3 regions of the Ruegeria sp. CK3 genome follow, and region 1 is predicted to be linked to each of the others. Evidence: riboswitches for the same ligand, from Rfam matches in the RefSeq annotation. Region 1 holds a riboswitch; each other region holds the start of a gene.
The links. A riboswitch is a leader RNA that binds a small molecule or an ion and turns the genes downstream of it on or off. The one in region 1 is predicted to bind cobalamin.

Region 1 (5,850 bases):
GTTCACCCACTGATCTGCACGGCGAGGGGCGCAGTGTTGATGGAGGGTTCTTACGTGATTTCATCGCGCGCGCCTCGTCCCAGATGGCGCTGTCGGCAGAAGGTATCACCGAGGCGCAGTTTCAGCGCATATGCTCGGTACTGAGCCAGCCAAAAAGCGATGTCTATATTTTGGGCGGTCGGATCAGTGATACCATCGCGCAACATTTGTCCTTTCACCTGCGCCAAACCCGCAGCGGCGTGTATCATCTTCCGGCCAACAACGAGGTCTGGCCGGAATACCTGCTGCGGATGAAGCCTGCGGATATCCTGTTTCTGGTCGATTTTCGCCGCTACCAACCTGCGCTGGCGCGATTGGCCGCTACTGCCGCGCAGGATCGAGGGGTTCGCGTTGTTCTCATGACAGACAAATGGTTGTCTCCCATATCCCGCCATGCGGCAGAAATCTTGCCAGTTCCGATCGAAAGCGGCACGCTCTGGGATACGTACACAGCGGCCCTTGCCGTCACAGAGGCGCTGGTGACGCGTATTGCCGAAGACAACTGGGACCAGACGAAGTCCCGCATCGAAGCCTGGGATGCCATGCGATCCCACAACCAGGACCCCAACCCATGATGCCCAAAACCCCCCTGATGTTCGTCGCCACCTCTGACCTTGCCGGTAAATTGCGGGGCAAGGCGTTTCCGACGGATCAACTGAACAAGCGGTTGCAGCGCGGCGTCGGGTGGACACCTACGAATGTCCAGATCAACTGCTTTGACGGAATTGCCGAAAGCCCTTTTGGCGCGCTGGGCGATCTTCTTCTGATCCCGGACGCCACGGCCGAGGCAAAGGTCGAGTTCGGCGAAGACTCCGGCCTGCACTTTCTTATGGGCGATATCGTCACTCTGGACGGAGACCCTTGGGACTTCTGCACGCGCAGTTTGTTGAGGGCGGCGCTGGAGCGGCTGCACAAGGTCTCAGGAGCAAATTTGCTGGCTGCGTTCGAGCATGAGTTCCAGCTGAAAGATCCGCCAACTCAGGCCAACGAAGCCTATGGCCATCGGGGTTTTGGCCTGCAGCGTGATCTGTGCGAGACCTTGATCAACGCGATTTCTCAGGTCGGTCTGAAGCCGGATTCGATCATGAAGGAATATGGGCCAAACCAATATGAGGTCGTCATCGGCCCCGAGCTGGGTGTTCGCGCAGCGGACGCAGCCATAATGGTGCGCGAACTGACGTATGCGACTGCGCAGGCCTATGGCGAGCGGGCTACCTATACCCCTATTCGAGATGTCGCGAGCGTTGGGAATGGGGTCCATATCCATATGAGCTTTGTGGATGATCATGGCGCGCCGCTGACCTACGCCGATGACGGGCCCTGCGGCATGTCGGACCTGACAAGTGCCTTCGCCGCCGGAGTGTTGAAATATCTGGATGCGATCCTGGCTCTGACAGCGCCTTCGGTGATCTCGTATGAACGCCTGACACCGCATCGATGGTCTGCGGCTTTCAACAATCTGGGTTTTCGCGACCGCGAGGCTTCCTTTCGGATTTGCCCGGTGACCGCAAAAGACCCAGCCTCGATCGCCGGGCAGTTCAACATCGAATACCGTGCGGCGGATGCTGCAGCTTCGCCTCATCTGGCGCTTGCGGCGGTTGTCATGGCCGGGACGCAGGGGATCGAAGAGGGGCTACCCGCGCCCGTTCCAACCGAAGAGGATCTTTCGCTGTTGGACGTCGCAGAACTGAACCAAAGGGGGCTGGTGCGCTTGCCTCAGACTTTGGAAGTTGCGCTCGACCGGTTCGTTTCCAACCCGGTTGTGACCGGCTGGTTCCCCGCAGGCTTTGCCGAGGTGTACCAAGCTCACAAGCAATCCGAGATCGCGACAACCGAACATCTGGACACAGACGCACGCTGCCGATTGTACGAAGAAACATATTGACCTGAGCGGTTCGTCTTGCCGAAGCTTGCCCAATGCGACCTCTGGGGCGTCGTTTGGGTAATCTCGCGCCGTATGACGCGTGCAAGCTGTTTAGCTAAGGATAGGGATGGATCATGAGCCGTTCAGAAACCGATGCTATCTTGAATGTGCATAGGCTGGCTTTTGGCGAAGCGGAAGGTGAAGAAATCGCTCAACTCGCCGAAGATCTCCTTGAGCATCCGGAAACGATTTCAATCAGCGTAAGGCGCAAGGGGCAGATCGCGGGCAATGTCATGTTCACCCCGTTTGTCTTCCAGGGTCACCCGGACGTTAAATGCTATCTTCTTGCGCCCTGCGGTGTCTCCCCCGAGTATCAAGGCCTAGGAGTTGGCAGAGAGATGATGGAGACCGGCATCATGCACTTGAGGTCCATTGGAACAGACGCTGTCTTCGTGTTGGGCGTGCCGACTTTCTACCCCTTGTTCGGGTTTGTCCCGACTGACAAAGAGATACCATATCCTGACCTTCTGACGATCCCCGAGGCATGGATGACGCTTGAGCTCACTGCAGGATCGGTTGAAAAACTGGGGGGAAAAACACTTGCGATTGCGCCCTTCATGCACGCGCATCTCTGGGACACATCACAACACGAGTGAATTTAGTTTTTTGTTCTTGCCTCAAACCGCAGCCCTGTTTCAGGTCTCCATTTTTGCTGGCCATGTCTGTTTTGTTTCTGGAAATGTCGCAAGGCTTTCAGCCGCGAATCCTTCCCCGAGTAGGTTGCGCATGTGAGGTGCTGCTGTCTGATTCTCAGGCGGCAGAGAATTGGGAAGCCGGTGCAATTCCGGCGCTGCCCCCGCAACGGTAAGAAAGGTCAGGTTCGACAGGTGACCACTGGGAGGAGGATCCCGGGAAGGTGTCGAAACCGGGCGTAAGCCCCTTTCAAGTCCGGAAACCAGCCTTGCATATATGTCAAACTGCGGGTGGCGGTGGGGGCACAAGTTTCGGACGTGATCCTCGCACGGCTCCGGACTGGCCTCTTATGTCATCTGCCCAAGCTGAGCCGCAGGGCGCGGCAGGAGAGCCAGAAGTGAGCAACGTTCAAAGCCTGTTGGCGCGTCGAAACCCGGCCTATGCCCTTGAGCAGGCGTTCTATACCGATCCAGATGTCTTTCAGGCGGATCTTGAGGCCATCCACTACCGCAACTGGCTATTTGCCATTCCGGCATGTGAACTGGTGAAAACAGGCGACTATGTGACCTACACTGTAGGCGCATACCGCGTGATCATTGTGCGCGGCGCGGACAACCAGATCCGGGCCTTCCACAATACCTGCCGCCATCGCGGGTCAATCATCTGCAAAGCGGCCAAGGGGAACTCGCCCAAACTGGTCTGCCCCTATCACCAGTGGACCTATGAGCTTGACGGCTCATTGCTGTGGGCGCGTGATATGGGGCCTGATTTCGACCCCAAACAACACGGGCTGAAAACCGTTCACTGCCGTGAACTGGCCGGGCTGGTCTATATCTGTCTTGCGGATGAAGCGCCCGATTTCGACACTTTCGCCAATAGAGCACGGCCCTATCTGGAGCCGCATGATCTAAGCAACGCCAAGGTCGCCTTTGAAAGCACGATCATCGAAAAGGGTAACTGGAAGTTGGTTTGGGAAAACAACCGTGAGTGCTATCACTGCGGTGGCAATCACCCTTCGCTGTGCCGGACCTTCCCTGATGATCCCTCGGTAACCGGTATCGAAGGGGGTGAAACCCCGGCCTTCATGCAAACTCACTTCGACCGTTGCGAGGCTGCGGGAATGCCGTCGCAGTTCTATCTGCATGATGACGGGCAATACCGCCTGGCGCGCATGCCGCTGAAGGAAGGGGCGGAAAGCTACACTCTGGACGGTAAATCCGCGGTGCGTCGCTTTCTTGGCCGTTCGCCCTTTGCGGATGCGGGGACGTTGCTGAAGTTCCACTATCCCAGCACGTGGAACCACTTCCTGGCCGATCATTCGATTGTTTTCCGGATCACGCCGGTCAGCCCGACCGAGACCGAAGTCACCACGAAGTGGCTGGTCAACAAGGATGCGGTCGAAGGGGTCGACTATGATGTCAAGCGCCTGACCGAGGTCTGGATGGCCACCAATGACGAAGATCGCCGCGTGGTGGAAGACAACCAGATGGGCATCAACAGCCCCGCCTATGTGCCGGGACCGTATTCGGGGATCCAGGAATCCGGTGTTCTGCAATTCACCGATTGGTATTGCAGTGCCCTGGCGCGCCACCTTGCACCTGACACGATGGCGGCGGAGTGACGGAGATGAAAGATCTGAACGCTGTTGCCTCGATCTGGCAAGATAGTGAGACGCTGGAATGCGTCTCGGTCGTGCCCGAGACGCCAAACACTGCCAGCTTTACTTTCCGCGCTCCTTCCGGGGCCTTGTTTGCCTACCATCCCGGTCAATTCCTGACGCTCGAGATCCCGGCGCCGGGGCAGCCGAGAGGCGTTGTGCATCGGACCTATACGATCTCGTCATCCCCATCGCGTCCACGGTCCATTACGATCACGGCCAAGGCGCAACCGGACAGCATCGGCACGCGCTGGATGCTGGACAATCTGCAGCCGGGTATGCGGATGCGGGCGATTGGCCCAGCCGGTCTGTTCACCAATGCTGAAAGCACAGCGCCCAAGTATCTGTTCATCTCGGCGGGGTCGGGCGTCACTCCGATGATGTCGATGACGACCTGCATGTGGGACGAAGGTCGCGATCTGGATGTCGTCTTTATAAACTGCGCCAAACGTCCGTCCGAGATCATCTTCCGCCAACGGTTGGAACAGATGGCAAGCCGGACGCCGGGTCTGGATCTGAAGTTCGTTGTAGAGGAAGCGGATCGCTACAGCCCCTGGACCGGCTACCAGGGTCAGTTCAACCAGCTGATGCTGGGCCTGATGGCCCCAGACTATCTGGACCGTGAGGTCTATTGCTGCGGTCCTGAGCCGTTCATGCAAGCAGTCCGGGACGCTCTGTCGGGTCTGGGCTTTGACATGGAGAACTATCATCAGGAAAGCTTTGGAGCCCCGGTTGAGACCGAAGCAGATCAGCCTGATCTGGATGATGTCATACCCGACGATGACAGCGCCGCTGAAATCGTGTTTGCGACCTCGTGTGTCACCGCCAAAGTTGCCGAGACGGATACGGTTCTGGCCGCTGCACGCGCGGTCGGGTTGAACATTGCCTCAGGCTGTACGTTTGGCGTTTGCGGCACCTGCAAGGTCAAAAAGTCCTCGGGTGAGGTTCACATGGTCCACAACGGCGGTATCTCCGAGGATGACATAGCGGCAGGCTACATTCTGGCGTGCTGTTCAAACCCGATCGGCAAGGTCGAAGTTGAGGTGTAAACGGGAAGTCTCAGGCTGAAACTGCGGGGCGGCTACGGCCACCTGCGGTTCCAATTTTAAAATATTAGTATTGATCTCAGATACTTGCCGCCTCTATACGCGCTTCGGAAAGTTTGGGTGGCACAGGTTTGCTCACGGATAGTTGATTCTATTCGGCAACATTCACGTGATTGCTCAAATTCTGTCTCTTTTCCGCCGGAATCTCCCCTGATAAAGCGGATTGAGTACTGGGTGGGGTGTTGATAAGTGCGAGCAGGTATATGAGAGCCGGATATAACGGTCGTGTAGCCATTTCATGGAATCAAACCGAGCTTGACGGGCTTGAGGCGGCGCCTTTGGCCTTTTTGGCGGTCGGGTCCGCTTGGTCCTGGCGAGGTCAGGCTCTGGTGTTGGGCGAAGTGGCAGAGCAAAATCTTGAACAACTGGGACATATGGGTGCGACTGCTGTGCGCACCCGCGACGCGTTCTTGGCCCCGCAAGAGGTCTCGGGAGAGTATTGCGGTACGGTCACATTGACCAATGGGGCGCAACGCTTTTCGGCAGACTTG
Region 2 (5,850 bases), 160 kb from region 1:
ATCTTGAGTTCATTCTGGAACAGACGCCCTCCGAACGTCAGACACTGCTGTTTTCCGCTACAGTTCCTCGCGCCATCGCATCCCTCGCCGCCCGCTATCAGCGCGATGCCGAGCGTGTCAGCACCGTCAGCGAGCGCACGCAACATGCCGATATCGAATACCGCGCAATGAATGTGGCCCCGCGAGATGGCGAGAATGCAATAATCAACGTGCTGCGCTTCTATGAGGCCCCCAACGCCATCATCTTCTGCAACACCCGCGCCATGGTCAGCCGCCTTACGGCGCGGCTGTCGAATCGTGGCTTCTCGGTCGTGGCCCTGTCCGGAGAGCTGACGCAAAGCGAACGTTCGAATGCGCTGCAAGCCATGCGCGACGGACGCGCCCGCGTCTGTGTTGCGACCGATGTGGCCGCGCGCGGCATCGACCTGCCGAACCTTGATCTGGTGATCCACGCGGAACTGCCGAACAGCCATGAAACGCTGTTGCACCGCTCGGGTCGAACCGGACGCGCCGGGCGGAAGGGCGTCAGCGCGCTGATCGTGCCGCCTGCATCGTTCAAAAAGGCGCAGCGCCTGCTGAAATTCGCCAAGCTGACCGCCGATTGGGGGTCTGCGCCCTCAGCCGATGAGGTTCAGGCGCAGGACATGCAGCGGATGTTCAGCTCGGACGACTGGACCGTGGATGTGACCGAGGGCGAAAGTGCTCTGGTTGATGATCTGGTCTCGCGCTTTTCACCGCAGCAACTGGCGGCGGCCTATCTGCGTCAATACGGGCGCAAGCACTCCGCCCCCGAAGAGCTGAGCGACGCACAAGATACCGCGCCAAAGCCGAACGTTCCCTTCGGCCCAAGCGTGTGGTTTTCGTTGTCGGAGGGACACAACGAAAACGCCTCGCCTCGCTATTTGCTGCCCATGTTGTGCAAGGCGGGCAAGATTACCAAAGACGATATCGGCGCGATCCGCATTGCTGACACCGAAAGCTACATCGAGATTCGCGAAAGCAGCGTTGAAGGCTTCCTGAAGGCCATCGGCCCCGAGATGACGGTCGAAGGCACCAAGACCCTGGTGCAACTGGACGCGCCGCCTGCCCTTGCCGGTGGTGGCCGCAAAGGTCCCAAGCGCGACTTCAAAGGCAAGAAGCGCCCCGAACGTGCTGAACGTCCGGCCCGCGCGGCTGAGCCACAGCCCGCAAAACCGCGCCGCAAACCTGCCGAGAAACCCAAGCCCGAAACGCGGCCCAAACGGGATGAGGCCCCCTCGGGCGATCAGGACAAGAAACATGCGCGCCGTCCGAAGGGCCCGCCTCCGCCCAAAGGCAAGCCAAGCAGCAAGAAAAACCGCGCGCGGGCGACTGCGATGAAGGGTGGCAACGCGATGCCCAAGCGGAAAAAGTAGGCCGCTTTAGCGCACGTGACTGGTTGTGCAAGCGAAGAAATTTATTTTCCTCGCCGCACCATATATTGACAACACGCCACCACCAACCCCAATATGGTGTTGCTTCGGTTCTTTCGATTCCTGTTGAAAGCTAAGAGGGAAACCGGTGAAAAACCGGCGCTGCCCCCGCAACTGTAAGCGGATAGTTCGGCTGAATACGCCACTGAAAGCGTGCTTTTGGGAAGGCCAGTCCGAACGTCAATCCGCGAGCCAGGAGACCTGCCGCAAGCAAAGAAAGAGAACCGCGAACGGAGGGTTCGGGGGCGTGTTCAGGGTTCATTTTGCCCGCAGCGTCCTCGGCATTCATTAAAAGGACAGAGGACGACATGAGCATTACCGTATATTCCAAACCCGCATGCGTACAATGCACCGCCACCACCCGCGCGCTGGATGCAAAAGGCATCACCTATGACGTCATCGACCTGACCCAAGATGACAGCGCCATGACCCATGTGACCGAGCTGGGCTATCGTCAGGCCCCTGTCGTTGTGGCGGGCAGTGATCACTGGTCGGGTTTCCGCCCGGACATGATCGCCCAACTGGCCTGACCCATGGCCGCGCCGATCCCGGCGCTGGTCTATTTCTCATCGAAATCCGGAAACACCCACCGCTTTGTCTCGCGGCTGGGCCTGACTTCTTTCCGCATTCCGAGCGGGATGGACCCGCTGCCTGACCCCGCACACCCCTATGTGCTGATCAGCCCCACCTATGCCGATGGCGAAGGGCGCCGGGCGGTTCCGAAACAGGTGATCCGGTTTCTGAACGACCCGGACAGACGCACCGGGATCGTTGGGGTGATCGGCACAGGCAACCGCAATTTCGGTGCGACCTACGCTTTGTCCGGTCGCATCATCGCCCAGAAATGCAACGTACCGCTGCTCTCCACGTTTGAGCTGGCCGGCACAGAGACCGACATCGCCCGCGTCCGCGCCGGGCTGGAAAAACTAGGGAGAAACCTATGCTCGACAGCAGCGTAAACGAGCAGGACTATCACGCATTGAACGCGATGCTGAACCTCTACGATGGTGAGGGTAAGATCCGCTTCGATGCCGACCGTATGGCCGCGCGGCAGTATTTCCTGCAGCACGTCAACCAGAACACCGTGTTCTTCCACTCGCTGGATGAAAAGCTCGGGTATTTGGTGTCCGAAGGCTACTACGAAGAGGCCGTTCTGGACCAGTATTCCAAGAACTTCATGCGCAAGATCTGGGATGCGGCCTATGCCAAGAAATTTCGGTTCCCGACCTTTCTAGGCGCATTTAAGTATTACACCTCATACACGCTGAAAACCCGTGACGGGCAGCGGTTCCTGGAACGCTATGAGGACCGCGTCGTCATGACCGCGTTGGCGCTGGCGCGCGGCGATGAGGCGCTGGCCCTGTCCTTCATGGAGGAAATCCTCGACGGTCGCTTCCAACCCGCCACGCCTACCTTCCTGAACGCGGGCAAAGCCTCACGCGGCGAGCTGATCTCGTGCTTCCTGCTGCGGCTTGAGGACAACATGGAGAGCATCGGGCGCGGCATCAACTCGGCCCTGCAACTGTCTAAGCGCGGCGGAGGTGTGGCGCTGCTGCTGACCAACATCCGCGAGCACGGCGCGCCGATTAAGGGCATTGAGAACCAATCCTCGGGCGTGATCCCGGTGATGAAACTGCTGGAGGACAGCTTCTCCTACGCCAATCAGCTTGGCGCGCGGCAAGGTGCGGGTGCGGTGTATCTGAACGCGCACCACCCGGACATCATGCGCTTCCTCGACACCAAGCGCGAAAACGCGGATGAGAAGATCCGTATCAAAACGCTGAGCCTTGGCGTGGTGATCCCTGACATCACTTTCGAGCTGGCGAAGAAAAACGCCGATATGTATCTGTTCTCGCCCCATGACGTGGAAAAGGTCTATGGCGTGCCGTTCTCGGAAATCTCGGTGACCGAGAAATATCACGAGATGGTCGATGACAAGCGCATCCGGAAATCCAAGGTCAATGCGCGTGAATTCTTCCAGACCATTGCCGAGATCCAGTTCGAATCCGGCTATCCCTACGTGATGTTCGAAGACACGGTGAACCGGATGAACCCCATTGCGGGCCGGATCAACATGTCAAACCTGTGCTCCGAGATTTTGCAGGTCAATGAGGCGTCGGAATTCAACAATGACCTCAGCTATGCGCATCTAGGCACGGATATCTCTTGCAACCTCGGCTCGCTGAACATTGCCAAGACGATGGATGGCGGTGATCTGGGCCGTACTGTCGGCGCTGCGATCCGCGCGCTGACGGCGGTGTCCGAAATGTCAGCAATCGACTCGGTGCCGTCGGTGCGTCGAGGCAATGATGAAAGCCACGCAATTGGTCTGGGGCAGATGAACCTGCACGGGTTCCTTGCCCGCGAACATATCCACTATGGCTCGCCTGAGGGGGTCGAGTTCACATCCGTGTACTTCGCAACCGTGGCGTATCACGCGATCCGCACCTCTTGCGATCTGGCGCAGGAACGCAACGCATCATTCAAGGGGTTCGAGAACTCCGACTACGCCTCGGGCACCTTTTTCGACAAATACACCACCCGTGACTGGCTGCCCGAAAGCGAGCGGGTGAAGGCTCTGTTCGATGGCATGACCCTGCCCACAAGCGACGACTGGGCAGCGTTGAAGGCAGATGTGATGAAACACGGCCTTTATAACCGCAACCTTCAGGCGGTGCCGCCGACCGGCTCGATCAGCTATATCAACAATTCGACCTCTTCGATCCATCCCATCGTCTCGAAGATCGAAATCCGTAAAGAGGGCAAGATCGGCCGCGTCTACTATCCGGCGGCTTTCATGAACAATGACAACCTCGAATACTACCGCGACGCCTATGAGATCGGCCCCGAGGCGCTGATCGACACATATGCCGCGGCCACCGAGCATGTGGATCAGGGCCTGTCTCTGACCCTGTTCTTCCCGGCCGAAGCCACGACCCGCGACATCAACCGCGCGCAGATCTACGCGTGGAAGAAAGGCATCAAAACCATTTATTACGTGCGTCTGCGCCAGGAGGCCCTTGAAGGGACCGAGGTGCAGGGCTGCGTATCCTGCTCGCTGTAAGGGGCCACTAACATGAAAGACATGATCCAAACCAAGATCCCCCGCGCCATCAACTGGAACCGGCTGGAGGATGACAAAGACCTTGAGGTCTGGAACCGCCTGACGGTCAACTTCTGGCTACCAGAGAAGGTACCGCTGTCCAACGACATCCAAAGCTGGGCCACGCTGACGGATCACGAAAAGCAGCTGACCATCCGCGTCTTCACCGGCCTGACCCTGCTGGACACGATCCAGAACACGGTCGGTGCCCCTGCTTTGATGCCCGATGCCGTCACTCCGCATGAAGAGGCCGTGCTGACCAACATCGCCTTTATGGAGGCGGTGCACGCGCGCAGCTATTCCTCGATCTTCTCGACGCTCTGTTCGACCAAGGAGATCGACGAGGCCTTCCGTTGGTCCGAAGAAAACCCGCATCTGCAGGCCAAGGCCGAGGCGATCCTGAACACATACGCTCCGGGCAACGATCCGCTGAAACGTAAGATCGCGTCGGTGTTTCTGGAGAGCTTCCTGTTCTATTCCGGCTTCTACCTGCCAATGTACTGGTCCAGTCGCGCCAAGCTGACCAACACCGCCGACCTGATCCGCCTGATCATCCGCGATGAAGCCGTGCATGGTTATTACATCGGCTACAAATTCCAGCGCGGCTACGAGAAGCTCTCTGAGGCCGAACAGCAGGAGTTGAAGGACTATGCCTTTGGTCTGATGTTCGAGCTTTACGGGATCGAGAACCAATACACCGAGGAACTGTATGACGAGCTCGGCCTGACCGAGGACGTGAAGGTCTTCCTCCACTACAACGCTAACAAGGCGCTGCAAAACCTTGGATTCGAGGCCCTGTTCCCGCCGGAAGTTTCCGAAGTGAATCCGGCGATTCTGGCCGCCCTCAGCCCGGATAGCGAGAACCACGACTTCTTCTCGGGCTCTGGCTCCTCTTATGTCATCGGCAAGGCCGTAGCGACCGAGGACGAAGATTGGGATTTCTGATGGCAAAGGACACTCTAACCATCGTTCGGGACTGGCACGAAGCCTTCGAAGTGCCGGTCGTGGACGCACCCGCAATCCCCGAGACGCGTGCACAGATGCGGTTGGCGATCCTCGAAGAGGAAGTCGCGGAGCTGCGCGCAGCGGTGGAGGATGGCAATCTGGTCGAGGTGCTAGATGCCCTGTGTGACATCCAATACGTGCTGGACGGCACCTTTCTGGAATTCGGCCTACACAGTTTCAAACAAGCGGCGATGGAGGAGGTCCATGCCTCGAACATGTCCAAGCTGGGCGCCGATGGGAAACCGGTTCTGCGCGAAGATGGCAAAGTGCTGAAAGGTCCGGCCTTCCGCC
Region 3 (5,850 bases), on a different contig from region 1:
GTAACGTCAGCGATCTGAGCCGGGGGCGCGGTATGCTCTATGCCGAAAAACTGCTGATCTCTCGCGACAAACAGCTATCGCCGATGCATCGCCATATCGTCAAAGCCGAGGACATCATCAACCGTGGGGGCGGCGATCTAGTTATGGAAATCTATGCGTCGGACCCCGATGGCGGTATCGACCGCGATAACGCGGTCACCGTTCCAAGCGATGCCTGCCCTGTCACCATACAGCCCGGAGAGCATCTGCGCCTGAAGCCAGGTCAGAGCGTGACCTTGATGCCCGGCGTCTGGCACGCCTTTTGGGCGGAAGGTGCGGATTGTTTGATTGGCGAAGTCTCAACCGTGAATGACGACCGGACGGACAACGTATTCGAAGACCCGATCCCCCGCTTTGCAACAATAGAAGAAGACACAGCCCCGGATTTCCTGTTGGTTGCCGACTACTGACTTCATTAAGACTTTCGCGCTTGTATTTTCTGACTGTTTTTGTCAGTTAACGGCTGACCCAGTCAGATTCCGTTGGAATCATCGCCCGGTCCCAATTTTGCGACCGAAAGATAACCTGACATGCGAAAATCCCTCGCCGACCTGTTGGCCATGGACGCCGTTGCCAGCCGCTATGGCTGCGCATTGAAACCAAAACTGAGGCAGGCGATCGAGGCTGATCTCACTTTTCCAGCTCGCGCCGCATCGCCGCGCCCTGAAACGCCGGTTGATCCCAACACACTTCCGTTAAACGTCCACCCATTGGTTGCGAAAACCCTCAAACCCAAAAGGGAACGCGCATGAAACACTCGGCATCCAACCACACATTGCCATTCACCGATTTTGACGGTTTCGAACGCGGTTTGCTGCCTGTCATTCGGCACTTCATCCTTAGCTTCACCGAGCCGGAAACGCAGGCTTGGCAACATGCTTTCACGGTCGCAACCGAACGCTGGGGGCGTGATCAGGAGCTGGTTCTGGCACATCTGGTCTTCAAAATCATCAAGGCCACGCTACGCACCCGCCCTTTGGGTCTGGTCTTCAACGACCCGCTTTGTGTTGAAAAACGGCACGAACTGACATGTGAGGAGCACGCCCTGCTCCGGATGCTGCATCACATGCGCCGCGACGAAACTCCAGCAGCGCGCGATGCCTTGAACGAATTGACCGGAGGCTACCCGGACGCGCACCTGATACAGGCCGGTTTGACCTTGGCCAGCCAGTTCCCAACAAGTGTCGTCCGACCGGGCCAACCCGCCCGCAGGCCAACCCTGCGCGTGGTCCATTAGCGCGATTCCGGCGCTTGACAAGAGGAGCGCGAGCAGACTAGCTGCTCTGGATGGTTCCCTACGGTCTGTGCCTGAGGGATGAAAATGGGAATACGGTGCGGCCCAAAGGCCAATGCCGTGACTGCCCCCGCAACTGTAAGCGGAGAGCGACGCCACAGAACCACTGGCCCCTAAGGTCGGGAAGGTTGGCCGAGCAACGACCCGCAAGTCAGGAGACCTGCCATCACAGATTAACCAACCCGGGGCGGGGTGTCCCGGAAGGAGGCTCGATGGCACATCTGCGTGCTGATGCAATTCATGGCTTTTGCCTTCACTTGGCTTTTGTTCAAGTCGGCCACCCGTGCCGTGGCTGATCATTTCGTCCTGATATGCGGCACGTGCAAAGGGCCGATCCCTGCGCATGAGGCGAAAGAAGCGTTGGACGGCCAGCTGCCCGAGGGGTTCTCGACACGTCTGATCGAATGTATGGCCGGGTGCGACCGCCCGATGACGGTCGGGCTGCAGGCCAAGGGCAAGGCGCAATATCTGTTTGGCGATATTCAATCCCCTGCCGATCTGAGCGCTTTGGCTGAGTTCGCCCATCAATTCCGCGACAGCGAGGATGGCTGGACCAGCGCCTCTACCCGTCCCTTGGCGCTCTATACCAAAACCCTGTCGCGCATGCCCTGCCTGCTATCGGAGGACACGGCATGAGCTTTCTGGTCGCTGAAAACCTAGAATACTACGCCCTGAACGGCGATGTTCTGCTGCGCGACACCTCGTTCACGCTTGAGGAAGGCGCGATATTGGCCGTTGCTGGCCCGAACGGAGCCGGCAAGACGACGCTGCTCAACCTCTTGTGCGGGGTCGCAAAGCTGGCGCTGGGGGATGTGCGCATTCAGGGGCAAAGCCTGCGGAAACTGTCGTCGCTGGAACGGGCCAGACGGATTGCCGTTGTCGGCCAGCAGGAAATACCCGACGGGCGGCTGCAACTGCGCGATTATGTGGCCCTTGGACAAATCCCGATCAGGGCCGACAAATCCGCCGAAGCTCTTAAAACGGACCTGCAGCGCGTATTAGACACCACCGAACTGTCCCATCTGGCTGGTAAACAGATGGCAAAACTGTCCGGCGGAGAGCGTCAGCGCGCCCATATCGCACGGGCTTTGGCGCAGAACCCCTCGCTGCTGTTTTTGGACGAACCGACCAACCATCTGGACCCGGATGCCAAGGGGCACATGCTGTCTCTGGTGGCCGAGTTGGGTGTGACGGTTGTGATGATCGTCCACGATCTGGTCATGATCCCCGAATTCGCCAGCCACGTCGCCCTGATGAAGAACGCACAGCTTACGGCCTTCGGCCCGGTCGCCGAGGTTCTTACGCCAGACCGCGTGCGCGAGACTTTTGGTGTTGACTATTTGTGTTTCCAGCACGAAGGACGCGTGATCCCCGCGCTGGACATCCGAAAACGAAAGCTTTCATCTTAACAGGAGAGATTGATGAAACTGAAACTTTTGTCCGCTGCGGTACTAAGCGCACTGGCGGGCAGCGCTGCCGCGCAAGAGATCACCGTCGACAATTGCGGTGAACCTTTGGTGTTCGACACCAAGCCCGAGCGGATCGTAGTTCATGACATGAACATGACCGACATGGCCTTTGCACTGGGTCTTCAGGACAGCATCGTTGGTCTGACTGGCATCACTGGCTGGTACAAGACCAGCCCCGATTTCGACGCGCAACGCGGTGACATTCCCGAACTCGCTCCGAAATACCCGACGGTCGAGAACCTCGTCGCGGTTGAACCCGACATGTTCTTCGCCGGTTGGTATTACGGCATGAAGCCCGGAGGTGATGTAACCCCAGACACGCTAGAGCCCTTTGGCATCAAGACCATGGTGCTGACCGAAAGCTGCATCCACCTGAACAAAGACCGCCCCGAAGCCAGCATGGACCTGCTGTTTGATGACGTACTGCGTCTGGGCACTGTCATGCAGGTCGAAGACAAGGCGAACGCGCTGGTCTCGGGCTGGAAAGACCAACTGGCCGCAATCGAAGCCAAAACCGCCGATCTGGAAAAACCCCGTGTCTTCCTGCTGGACAGCCCGGCCGATGCGCCCTTTACCGCAGGCAAATATGCCATTCCCGACGCGATGATCGCAGCGGCTGGCGGCGTCAACGTTACCCATGACATGGACACTAGCTGGGGCCGCACCTCGTGGGAGGCTGTCGCCGCCTCGAACCCCGAATTCCTTGTCCTGCTGGACTATCAAACCGGCAACGGCGCGGCGGATACCTTCAAGTTCCTGCAGGAACACCCGGTGATGTCGCAGACCGATGCAGTCAAGAACGAGCGCTGGATCGGCCTGCGTTACGAAGAGCTGACACCGGGACCGGCAAACATCGAAGCGATCGAGAAGATGGCAACGGCGATGCACCGGGGAAACAGTTGAGATGACGAAAACGGGCCAAGCGGTCCTGCTGGGGGCGGTCATTCTGACCGCCCTTTTGCTGCTGTCGACGATCTACGGCACCACCCCGATCCCCTTGGCCGAGGTTTTCACCGCGATTGGGCTGGGTACTGGCGTGACTGAGGGCGACATGTCCCCTCTGCACCGGATCGTCTTTGACCTGCGCCTGCCCCGCGCGTTGTTTGCGGCTGTGATTGGGGCCGGGCTGGGTGTTGTCGGGGTCGTTTTACAGACGACAACGCGCAATGATCTGGCTGACCCGTTTTTGTTTGGCCTCTCGTCCGGGGCCGCTGCAGGTGCCGTTCTGGTCATCACTGTGACAGGCGATGTTCTGGGCATCTGGACCCTGCCACTTGCGGCCTTTTGCGGAGGCCTGATCGCTTCCGGCATTGTTCTGGCCCTGGTTCAAAGCCTGCGCACCAGCGCTCCGGAAAAGCTGATCCTTGCAGGCCTGGCTGTATCTTTCCTGTTTTCGGCCATCACCAACTATCTGATTTTCGCGGGCGACAGCCGCGCCGCGCATTCCGTCATTTTCTGGATGCTAGGCGGCCTTGGTCTGGCCCGGTGGGAGACCTTTCCACTTGTCGTGCTAGGGCTGACCCTGATCCTAGGCTATTCCCTCTATCGCAGCCGCTGGCTCGACGCGCTTCTGACGGGGGATTTCACGGCCTCGACGCTGGGCATTCCAGTACAAGGCCTGCGATTCCGGATGTTTCTGGTCGCGGCCTTGGCCACTGCCAGCTTTGTATCGGTGGCAGGCGTGATCGGGTTTGTTGGCCTGATGGTTCCGCATATCGCCCGAGGCATCGCCGGAACGCTCCACCGCAATCTCTTGATCACATCCGCCGTCGTCGGGGCCATCCTGCTGACACTATCAGACATTCTGTCCCGGCTACTTCTGGCCCCGCAGGAGCTGCCGGTGGGGATCGTCACAACCTCGATCGGGTCGCTGTTTGTATTCCTCTACCTGTTCAAATCCTCACGGTCTGACTAGCTGGGCTTTCATGCCAGGTTTTGCCGACGTTCAAGCCAGCTCCCCAGCTCTTTTTCCGCCGAAAAGATGCTCTCACGGTTCAGTATCTGAGAAGTCATGGCCTTTGAAACCGCCCGGACACGTTTGTTGATCGCGATATCGCTGGCATCCACCGGCAGATCGCCCACATCCAGCTTTTCATAGATCGACAGCAGCCGGTTCTGCACCGTCCTCAGGGCCAGCTTACGACGCAGCGCGATGGTTTTGTCGGGCAAACCAAGAGCGAGATCGGAAAGAATTGCCAGCTCAACCTCCGTCAGCGCCTCGCCCGAGCGGCTCTGTTCGCGTTGGATCTGGTGGATTTCCCGGTCCACCATGATCTGCGCCTCGATCAGAACGGCGCGCAAAGCCAGATGCATTCGTGAGGGGCTGGCCGTTTTCAAAACATAGCCATAGGCGGCCTCTTTCGGAACGATCCGCGCAATGCCGCGCAGATAGGCCTCGTCCGAGTAGTTGGACCAGAACAGAATGCGGGTTGCGGGGCGTTCAGACCAAATCGTCCGTGCGGCCTCAATCCCGTTGCGTTCCTTCATGCGCAGGTCCATGACAATGGCCTCAACACCGTTCTGCCGGGCCTGCTCTTCCCCTTCCCGACCGTTCGAGGCGAGGCTCAGGTCGGTCACCTCGGGCAAGGCATCTTGAACCAACTCCCGCAGGTAATTGGCGTGCATGGCGTCGTCTTCGACCAGCAGAACCTTCATGCCAACACCTCGGTTTTCGGGCATTCCGAAGCCGGTAGGCAGACCGTTATCTCGGTCCCGCCATTGTAGTGGATCTCAAACTGCGCCGCGATCAGCCGCGCGCGGGTGCGCATGTGCGTCAGCCCGCCCGAAGCCTGCCGGATTTCAATTGCCCCCATACTCTGCCCATTGTCCCGCACGCGAAGGTGCAGCCCGTCCACGCATTCAATCTCGACCTCAATACGACTGGCCGAGGCGTGCCGAACCGCGTTGTTGATGGCCTCTTGTGCGATACGGAACAAGGCGATGCGCTTGGTTTGCGGCAGTTGGTCGACCATTCCGCCGGACAGATCGCGCACGTCAATTTCGACCCCTTCATCCGGGTCAATTGCGCGTTCAAGATGGGTTCGCACG

Region 2: linked by a shared signal. The riboswitch ahead of nrdH (glutaredoxin-like protein NrdH) and the one ahead of ACR0C3_RS11705 (aromatic ring-hydroxylating oxygenase subunit alpha) in region 1 are both predicted to bind cobalamin.
Region 3: linked by a shared signal. The riboswitch ahead of ACR0C3_RS05770 (DUF1636 family protein) and the one ahead of ACR0C3_RS11705 (aromatic ring-hydroxylating oxygenase subunit alpha) in region 1 are both predicted to bind cobalamin.

What each region holds. Positions count from the first base shown of each region.
Region 1 is NZ_JBQFPV010000007.1:142,020-147,869, forward strand. Features, by position in the region: gene ACR0C3_RS11690 (MurR/RpiR family transcriptional regulator) at 1-614, shown strand, start outside; gene ACR0C3_RS11695 (type I glutamate--ammonia ligase) at 614-1,924, shown strand; gene ACR0C3_RS11700 (GNAT family N-acetyltransferase) at 2,038-2,559, shown strand; cobalamin riboswitch at 2,678-2,881, shown strand; gene ACR0C3_RS11705 (aromatic ring-hydroxylating oxygenase subunit alpha) at 2,946-4,217, shown strand; gene ACR0C3_RS11710 (FAD-binding oxidoreductase) at 4,223-5,302, shown strand; gene ACR0C3_RS11715 (hypothetical protein) at 5,563-5,850, shown strand, end outside.
Region 2 is NZ_JBQFPV010000007.1:303,945-309,794, reverse strand. Features, by position in the region: gene ACR0C3_RS12545 (DEAD/DEAH box helicase) at 1-1,394, shown strand, start outside; cobalamin riboswitch at 1,483-1,674, shown strand; gene nrdH (glutaredoxin-like protein NrdH) at 1,760-1,981, shown strand; gene nrdI (class Ib ribonucleoside-diphosphate reductase assembly flavoprotein NrdI) at 1,997-2,410, shown strand; gene nrdE (class 1b ribonucleoside-diphosphate reductase subunit alpha) at 2,392-4,515, shown strand; gene nrdF (class 1b ribonucleoside-diphosphate reductase subunit beta) at 4,528-5,499, shown strand; gene ACR0C3_RS12520 (pyrophosphohydrolase domain-containing protein) at 5,499-5,850, shown strand, end outside.
Region 3 is NZ_JBQFPV010000003.1:330,990-336,839, reverse strand. Features, by position in the region: gene ACR0C3_RS05785 (D-lyxose/D-mannose family sugar isomerase) at 1-449, shown strand, start outside; gene ACR0C3_RS05780 (hypothetical protein) at 600-791, shown strand; gene ACR0C3_RS05775 (hypothetical protein) at 788-1,276, shown strand; cobalamin riboswitch at 1,312-1,515, shown strand; gene ACR0C3_RS05770 (DUF1636 family protein) at 1,574-1,969, shown strand; gene ACR0C3_RS05765 (ABC transporter ATP-binding protein) at 1,966-2,742, shown strand; gene ACR0C3_RS05760 (ABC transporter substrate-binding protein) at 2,755-3,705, shown strand; gene ACR0C3_RS05755 (FecCD family ABC transporter permease) at 3,707-4,717, shown strand; gene ACR0C3_RS05750 (response regulator transcription factor) at 4,726-5,481, opposite strand; gene ACR0C3_RS05745 (GAF domain-containing sensor histidine kinase) at 5,454-5,850, opposite strand, start outside.